2 regions of the Geobacillus lituanicus genome follow, and region 1 is predicted to be linked to the other one. Evidence: a T-box and tRNA genes for the amino acid it is inferred to sense, from the RefSeq annotation. Region 1 holds a T-box; the other holds one or more tRNA genes.
What was found. The T-box of region 1 lies ahead of serS (serine--tRNA ligase). A T-box ahead of a tRNA ligase gene usually reads a tRNA of that ligase, here a tRNA-Ser.
Positions count from the first base shown of each region.

Region 2: it has a tRNA-Ser gene. The T-box ahead of serS (serine--tRNA ligase) is inferred to sense a tRNA for this amino acid. The anticodon was not compared.

Region 1 covers NZ_CP194773.1:408,999-412,404, forward strand. Annotated here, with positions in the region: gene pdxS (pyridoxal 5'-phosphate synthase lyase subunit PdxS) at 1-828, shown strand, start outside; gene pdxT (pyridoxal 5'-phosphate synthase glutaminase subunit PdxT) at 853-1,443, shown strand; T-box leader at 1,453-1,669, shown strand; gene serS (serine--tRNA ligase) at 1,723-2,997, shown strand; gene ACR1UW_RS01960 (LysM peptidoglycan-binding domain-containing protein) at 3,234-3,406, opposite strand, start outside.
Region 2 covers NZ_CP194773.1:1,926,133-1,929,538, reverse strand. Annotated here, with positions in the region: partial or broken gene ACR1UW_RS09720 (IS110 family RNA-guided transposase) at 1-830, opposite strand, end outside; tRNA gene ACR1UW_RS09715 (tRNA-Ser) at 1,223-1,315, opposite strand; tRNA gene ACR1UW_RS09710 (tRNA-Ala) at 1,325-1,397, opposite strand; tRNA gene ACR1UW_RS09705 (tRNA-Pro) at 1,405-1,481, opposite strand; gene ACR1UW_RS09700 (hypothetical protein) at 1,684-1,812, shown strand; gene ACR1UW_RS09695 (ABC transporter permease) at 1,998-2,978, opposite strand; gene ACR1UW_RS09690 (ABC transporter ATP-binding protein) at 2,971-3,406, opposite strand, start outside.

The sequences.
Region 1 (3,406 bases):
GGCGTCATTATGGACGTCGTCAATGCGGAGCAAGCGAAGATTGCTGAGGCGGCAGGGGCTGTCGCAGTCATGGCGCTCGAGCGCGTCCCGGCAGACATTCGCGCCGCTGGCGGTGTCGCGCGCATGGCTGATCCGACGATCATTGAAGAAGTGATGAACGCTGTATCAATCCCAGTCATGGCAAAAGTGCGCATCGGGCATTATGTGGAAGCGCGCGTCCTTGAGGCGCTCGGCGTCGACTATATTGACGAAAGTGAAGTATTGACGCCGGCTGATGAAGAGTTCCATATTGACAAACGGCAGTTTACGGTCCCATTTGTATGCGGTTGCCGCGACTTAGGAGAGGCCGCCCGCCGCATTGCTGAAGGGGCATCGATGTTGCGGACAAAAGGGGAGCCAGGGACAGGAAACATCGTCGAGGCCGTTCGCCATATGCGCAAAGTCAACGCGCAAATCCGCAAAGTTGTCAGCATGAGCGAAGACGAACTTGTCGCCGAGGCGAAACAGCTTGGGGCTCCGGTTGAAGTGCTGCGTGAAATCAAACGGCTTGGCCGCCTCCCGGTCGTCAACTTCGCCGCTGGCGGTGTCGCGACACCAGCTGACGCCGCGCTCATGATGCACTTAGGCGCCGACGGTGTCTTCGTTGGTTCGGGCATTTTTAAATCGGAAAATCCGGAAAAATACGCTCGTGCGATCGTTGAAGCGACGACTCATTATGAAGACTATGAGCTGATCGCCCATCTATCGAAAGGGCTGGGCGGCGCAATGCGCGGCATCGATGTCGCGACACTGCTGCCGGAGCATCGGATGCAAGAACGAGGCTGGTAAGCCGGACAAAGGAGCAAGATCACAATGAAAATAGGTGTACTCGGACTGCAAGGAGCTGTGCAGGAACATGTCCGCGCCATCGAGGCGTGCGGCGCCGAGGCGGTCGTCGTGAAGAAACCGGAGCAGCTTTCGGGACTCGACGGACTCGTGCTCCCGGGCGGCGAAAGCACAACAATGCGGCGCCTCATGGACCGGTACGGATTGATGGAGCCATTGAAGCAATTTGCCGCTGATGGCAAGCCGATGTTTGGGACATGCGCCGGGCTCATTTTGCTGGCGAAACGAATCGTCGGGTATGATGAGCCTCACTTAGGCCTGATGGATATTACGGTCGAGCGGAACTCGTTTGGGCGGCAGCGGGAAAGCTTTGAGGCGGAGCTGTCGATCAAGGGGGTTGGCGACGGGTTTGTCGGCGTCTTCATCCGTGCTCCGCACATTGTCGAGGTCGGCGACGGGGTCGATGTCCTCGCGACATACAATGACCGCATTGTCGCGGCCCGGCAAGGCCAGTTTCTTGGTTGCTCGTTCCATCCAGAGCTGACCGACGATCATCGATTGATGCAATACTTTCTCAACATGGTCAAAGAAGCGAAAATGACGTCAAGCCTTAAGTAAAGTGATCAAGCGAAAGCGATGAGAGGAACAAGCAGCAGACCCCCTTTCTTTCAGAGAGCCGGTGGGTGGTGCAAACCGGCAGGAAGCGCCTGTGAATCCATCCTCGAGCAAAACGTTGAACGCCAAAGCGGGTCAGTAGGCGTTTTCGGCAGCCGCCGTGAACGGCAAAAAGGGAAGGCATCGCAAGCCTTCAGGGTGGCACCGCGGGGTCGCTCCCGTCCCTTTTGGGGACGGGGGCTTTTTTATGTATAATATTGAATGGAAAAGGAGGTAAAAGCCATGCTGGATGTGAAAATATTGCGCGCCCAGTTTGAAGAAGTGAAAGAAAAACTAATGCAGCGCGGCGGAGATTTGGCGAACATCGACCGGTTTGAACAGTTGGACAAAGAACGCCGCCGTTTGATTGCTGAGGTGGAAGAGCTAAAAAGCAAACGCAATGATGTGTCGCAGCAAATTGCCGCCCTTAAGCGCGAGAAAAAGGATGCGGAGCCGCTGATCGTCCAAATGCGCGAAGTCGGCGACCGCATTAAGCAAATGGATGAGCACATTCGCCAACTGGAAGAGGAACTCAACGCCCTGTTGTTATCGATTCCAAATATTCCGCATGAATCCGTACCGGTCGGCCAGTCGGAAGAGGACAATGTCGAAGTGCGGAGATGGGGGGAGCCGCGTTCGTTTTCGTTTGAACCGAAACCGCATTGGGATATCGCCGACCAGCTTGGTCTGCTTGATTTTGAGCGGGCGGCTAAAGTGACAGGAAGCCGGTTTGTGTTTTATAAAGGGTTGGGCGCCCGGCTTGAGCGGGCGTTAATCAACTTTATGCTTGACATCCATCTCGATGAATTCGGCTATGAAGAAGTACTGCCCCCCTATTTGGTGAACCGGGCAAGCATGATTGGAACCGGGCAATTGCCGAAATTTGCCGAGGATGCGTTTCATTTGGACAGCGAAGACTATTTTCTCATTCCGACAGCGGAAGTGCCGGTGACGAACTTGCATCGCGATGAAATTTTATCTGCAGATGATTTGCCGCTTTACTATGCAGCGTACAGCGCCTGTTTCCGCGCTGAAGCTGGTTCGGCCGGCCGCGACACAAGAGGGCTCATCCGTCAGCATCAGTTCAACAAAGTGGAGCTTGTTAAGTTTGTCAAACCGGAAGATTCATACGAGGAACTGGAAAAATTGACACGGCAGGCGGAAACGATTTTGCAGCGGCTCGGGCTTCCGTACCGCGTTGTCGCCTTGTGCACCGGAGACCTTGGATTCTCGGCGGCGAAAACGTACGATATTGAAGTTTGGCTGCCAAGCTACGGCACGTACCGGGAAATTTCGTCGTGCAGCAACTTTGAGGCGTTCCAAGCTCGCCGCGCCAACATCCGCTTCCGTCGCGATCCAAAAGCGAAACCGGAATACGTGCACACGTTAAACGGCTCAGGGTTGGCCATCGGCCGAACGGTCGCCGCTATTTTGGAAAACTACCAGCAAGAAGATGGATCGGTCATCATCCCAGAGGCGCTCCGCCCATACATGGGCAACCGGGACGTCATCCGTTAAAATCGTTGGTTGACTTTTCCCGGCAGACGTGTTATAGTGAATGACGTTGGCGGCGGAGAAAAAGAGGCGGCGGACGCCGGCCTCGAATGCTTCTCTGCCAAAGCGATAAAGAACAGTACTGACGCGCATAAGAGGAGATTGCCATCCGAAACGGCTGATCGGAATCGCCGTTTCCAGCCATAAAAAAACCCGCCGGGAGAAAGGCGGGTTTTTTTATCTCTTTGGCGCGGGCGGCCTTATCTTTTGACGACTGCAAACTGGTCGGAAAGGAGCAGCCAGTTTTGCGGGAAATCGAAGCCCAGTTTCCAATAGCTGACTCCGCGCAGGCCAAGTTCTTTCACGAGATTGAATTTTGCCTGAATGGAGCGGGCGTCCTCAAACCATACTTCGTGCTCGCGCCCGTTTTCAT
Region 2 (3,406 bases), 1.5 Mb from region 1:
CCGGCTCATGTCCGTCCCGATTTCCGCTGCAATTTGTTCCGCGCTTTGCCGCCCCACTCCCGGGATCGTATCGATGAGCTCCAGCGCTTCATGAAAAGGGCTCGTTCGTTCCTCGATTTCTCGATCCAATCGGGCAATCGCTTCATCTAAATACTCCACATGACGCCATTGCTCGGCCAGCATCATGCGTTGATGCGGCCCTATCACTCCTTTCAACGCGCGCCGGAGTTCTTCCGTTTTTTGTTTCAGCCGCCCTTTGGCGAGCTGGGCGAGGGCCGCCGGATCGTCTTTTCCTTCGATAAGGGCGCGAATGATGAGCCGGGCCGACATCCCGTTGATGTCGGATACGACCGAAGAAAGCTTGATATTGGCTCCTTCCAGCACTTTTTGGATGCGGTTGAGCTCCCGTGCCCGTTCCTCGATCAAACTGCGCCGATAACGGACCAGTTCAGTTCCCGGAGCTCCCGCTGAGCTCGATGAGGGATGTAACTCCCTTTTAGCAATCCATGGCGAAGTAAGTCCGCGATCCATTCGGCATCTTTGACATCGGTCTTTCGCCCGGGAACCGCTTTGATGTGTTGGGCATTGACGACAAGCACTTCGATCGGCTCTGTTTCGAGGAGATTATACACCGGCTTCCAATATACGCCCGTCGACTCCATGGCAACGTGCGTCACCTTTTTTTCTTTCAGCCAATCCACCAACTCCTCGAGATCGTCGGTCAGCGTACCAAACGTGCGAATCTCTTTTCCTTCAGGGGTAAGGGCGCAAGCCGTAATCGATTGCTTATGCACGTCCAATCCGCAACAGCGTTCATACAAGACGCGCATCGGTCTTCCTCCCTGCTTCGTTCTCAAAAACAGCTGGTGCAGCAGCCTTTGTTCAAGCATTCTATCCTGCGTGCTTCCCTCAAGGGAGCGACATTCCGTGGTGCACCAGACTACTGGGGTCTGTCTATCCTTCGGACTTTTACGTACCATAGATACAACGACCTCATGACCCCAGCTGCAAGGAGACCATTCGACAGAAGGTTGTTTTCATCCTTCCGATGGTGACGAAATTTTTTTGTCATGGGAGTCTATCCTATTTTCAGCAAAATATAGTTAAGGCGATTCATCTCCCACTTACTCCGCTTCGCTTCGTTGAAGTGGGAGTCTTCTCGCCTAATTAAGATAAACAAAAAACCTGCCGGTTGCCGGCAGGTTGACGCTCGTATGTAAGATGGCGGAGGAAGAGGGATTCGAACCCCCGCGGGCTGTGACACCCCTAGCGGTTTTCGAAACCGCCCCCTTCAGCCAGACTTGGGTATTCCTCCGTATAAAAATGGAGCCTATCGGATTCGAACCGATGACCTCCTGCGTGCGGGGCAGGCGCTCTCCCAGCTGAGCTAAGGCCCCATGGCAATGGTCGGGAAGACAGGATTTGAACCTGCGACCTCACGGACCCGAACCGTGTGCTCTACCAAGCTGAGCTACTTCCCGTCGTTCTCTTGTTTATTTTCCCTTGCGACAATTCATATTCTATATGAGTTCTATAAGAAAGTCAATAGTTTTTTTATTTTTTGCGGTTGCTCACACAAAAACGGACAAAAGGCGCGTTTTTTCCACAGCCGAACGCATAGCGCCCCCCTTTTTTTTCCTATACTAAAAACACATCAAACGCATCAAGAAAAGGGGACGCTCCGTGAAACTGATTCCGCCGGCGCAGCGCAAACGGGCGCATTTGTCGCAATTGACAACCACCCATTTCCATTTGCGTCATCCGCTTGTCGTCGCCTTTTTTCCTTTTCGTTTCCGGGTTTCGGCAATTTGATGCAGCAACGCTACGCCACGGCCTTTATGTTAATCCTCTGGGAGCTGTTTATCAACACAAAAGCCCATATCAATACAGGTATATTATACTCGCTCCTCGGCGATTTTGAAAAGGCCAAAGAGTTGTTCGCAACGCTCGTTGAAACAACCGCGAGGGGATTCCCCGCGGTTTTATTGCTTTCCTTCTCAATACACATCCCGCCGCGTAAAAACAACAAAAGCGACGATGAGGGCGACAAGCCCCCAAACGGCCAGCACGACCATCGAAAAGCCAAGCGTCATTCCCTCAATCGGCGGAGTCGCTCCTTTTATGTAATCTGTCAGCCGCAAATTGACCATAAACAAATATTTCGCCGAATGCCATGACGACACCATGTTCGACAAAATCGCGCCAGAAATCAATGCCGCGAGCATAATGCCCATCACGGCCGCCGTGCTCCGAAGCAGCACGGAACACATAAACGTCAGCGTGCCGACAACAGCACTCACAAACGTGGCGAGCCCAAGCTCGATCAAAATGTATTTCCATTGCGGAATCATGTGAACGTTCGTTGTATCGAGATCCTCTCCTTGAGGGACAAAACCGGTCAATAGCGGCAGACGGAAGCCGCCATATCCAAACACGAGTCCGGAGATGGCATACGACAGCACCGCCGCCATCAGCATAATGAGCGACACCGACAGGAGCAACGCGATATATTTGCTCAACAAAATTTTCCACCGCTTCACCGGCCGGACAAGCAGCAGTTTGATCGTTCCCGAGCTCGCCTCGGACGACACTAAATCGGCCGCCACCACCATCACCAAAAGCGGCAAAAACAAGTCGATGGCGTTTTCGATAAACGTGCGCATAAACGTCGGCGCACCGGGAGCGGACGGGTTGATGTTATGTTCTAAGTAATACTGCTGCTGCTTGAGACGGATTTGCAAATACTTCCGCCATTCTTCCGACATGCTCGACGACTGGAGGCGGTTTTGCAAATCGACGATTTGCTGCTGCAGCTGCGTCCGCCAGTCGGTCGTGCCAAGCCGTTTTCTCAACTCTTCCGTCTCGCGGTATTGGGCGTATGTAAACAAGGCGACGAGCACCGCAATGATGGCGGCGATCACCCATAGCCGCTTTTTGCGGACGATTTTCAACATTTCATTATACACGAGCTTACTCAATCGTTTCGCCCCCTGTCAGCTCGATAAACAAATCTTCGAGCGTCGGCAGCCGCGGTTCAATTTCCGACACCGAGACGCCGGCTTGGACAAGCTTGGCGTTCCAAGCGGCTAGTCTCGACGGCTCATATGGCGTGACGATCGTCTCTTCATCAGCGCGCAGCACCTCGGTTTCCTCGGCCAACAGCGCCCGCGCCCGCTCGATCGGAACGGCTTTCCAAACGACGCGCGCCTGCTGGTTTAACAGCCGCTCCACCGTGTCGACCGCCAAGAGCCGCCCTTTCGCCATAATGGCGACGCGGTCGCACATTAATTGAATTTCGCTTAACAAATGCGATGAAACGAGGACGCTCAACCCTTCCGTTTCCGCCAAAAAGCGGATGAAGGCGCGCATTTCGCGAATGCCGGCCGGGTCAAGGCCGTTGGTCGGC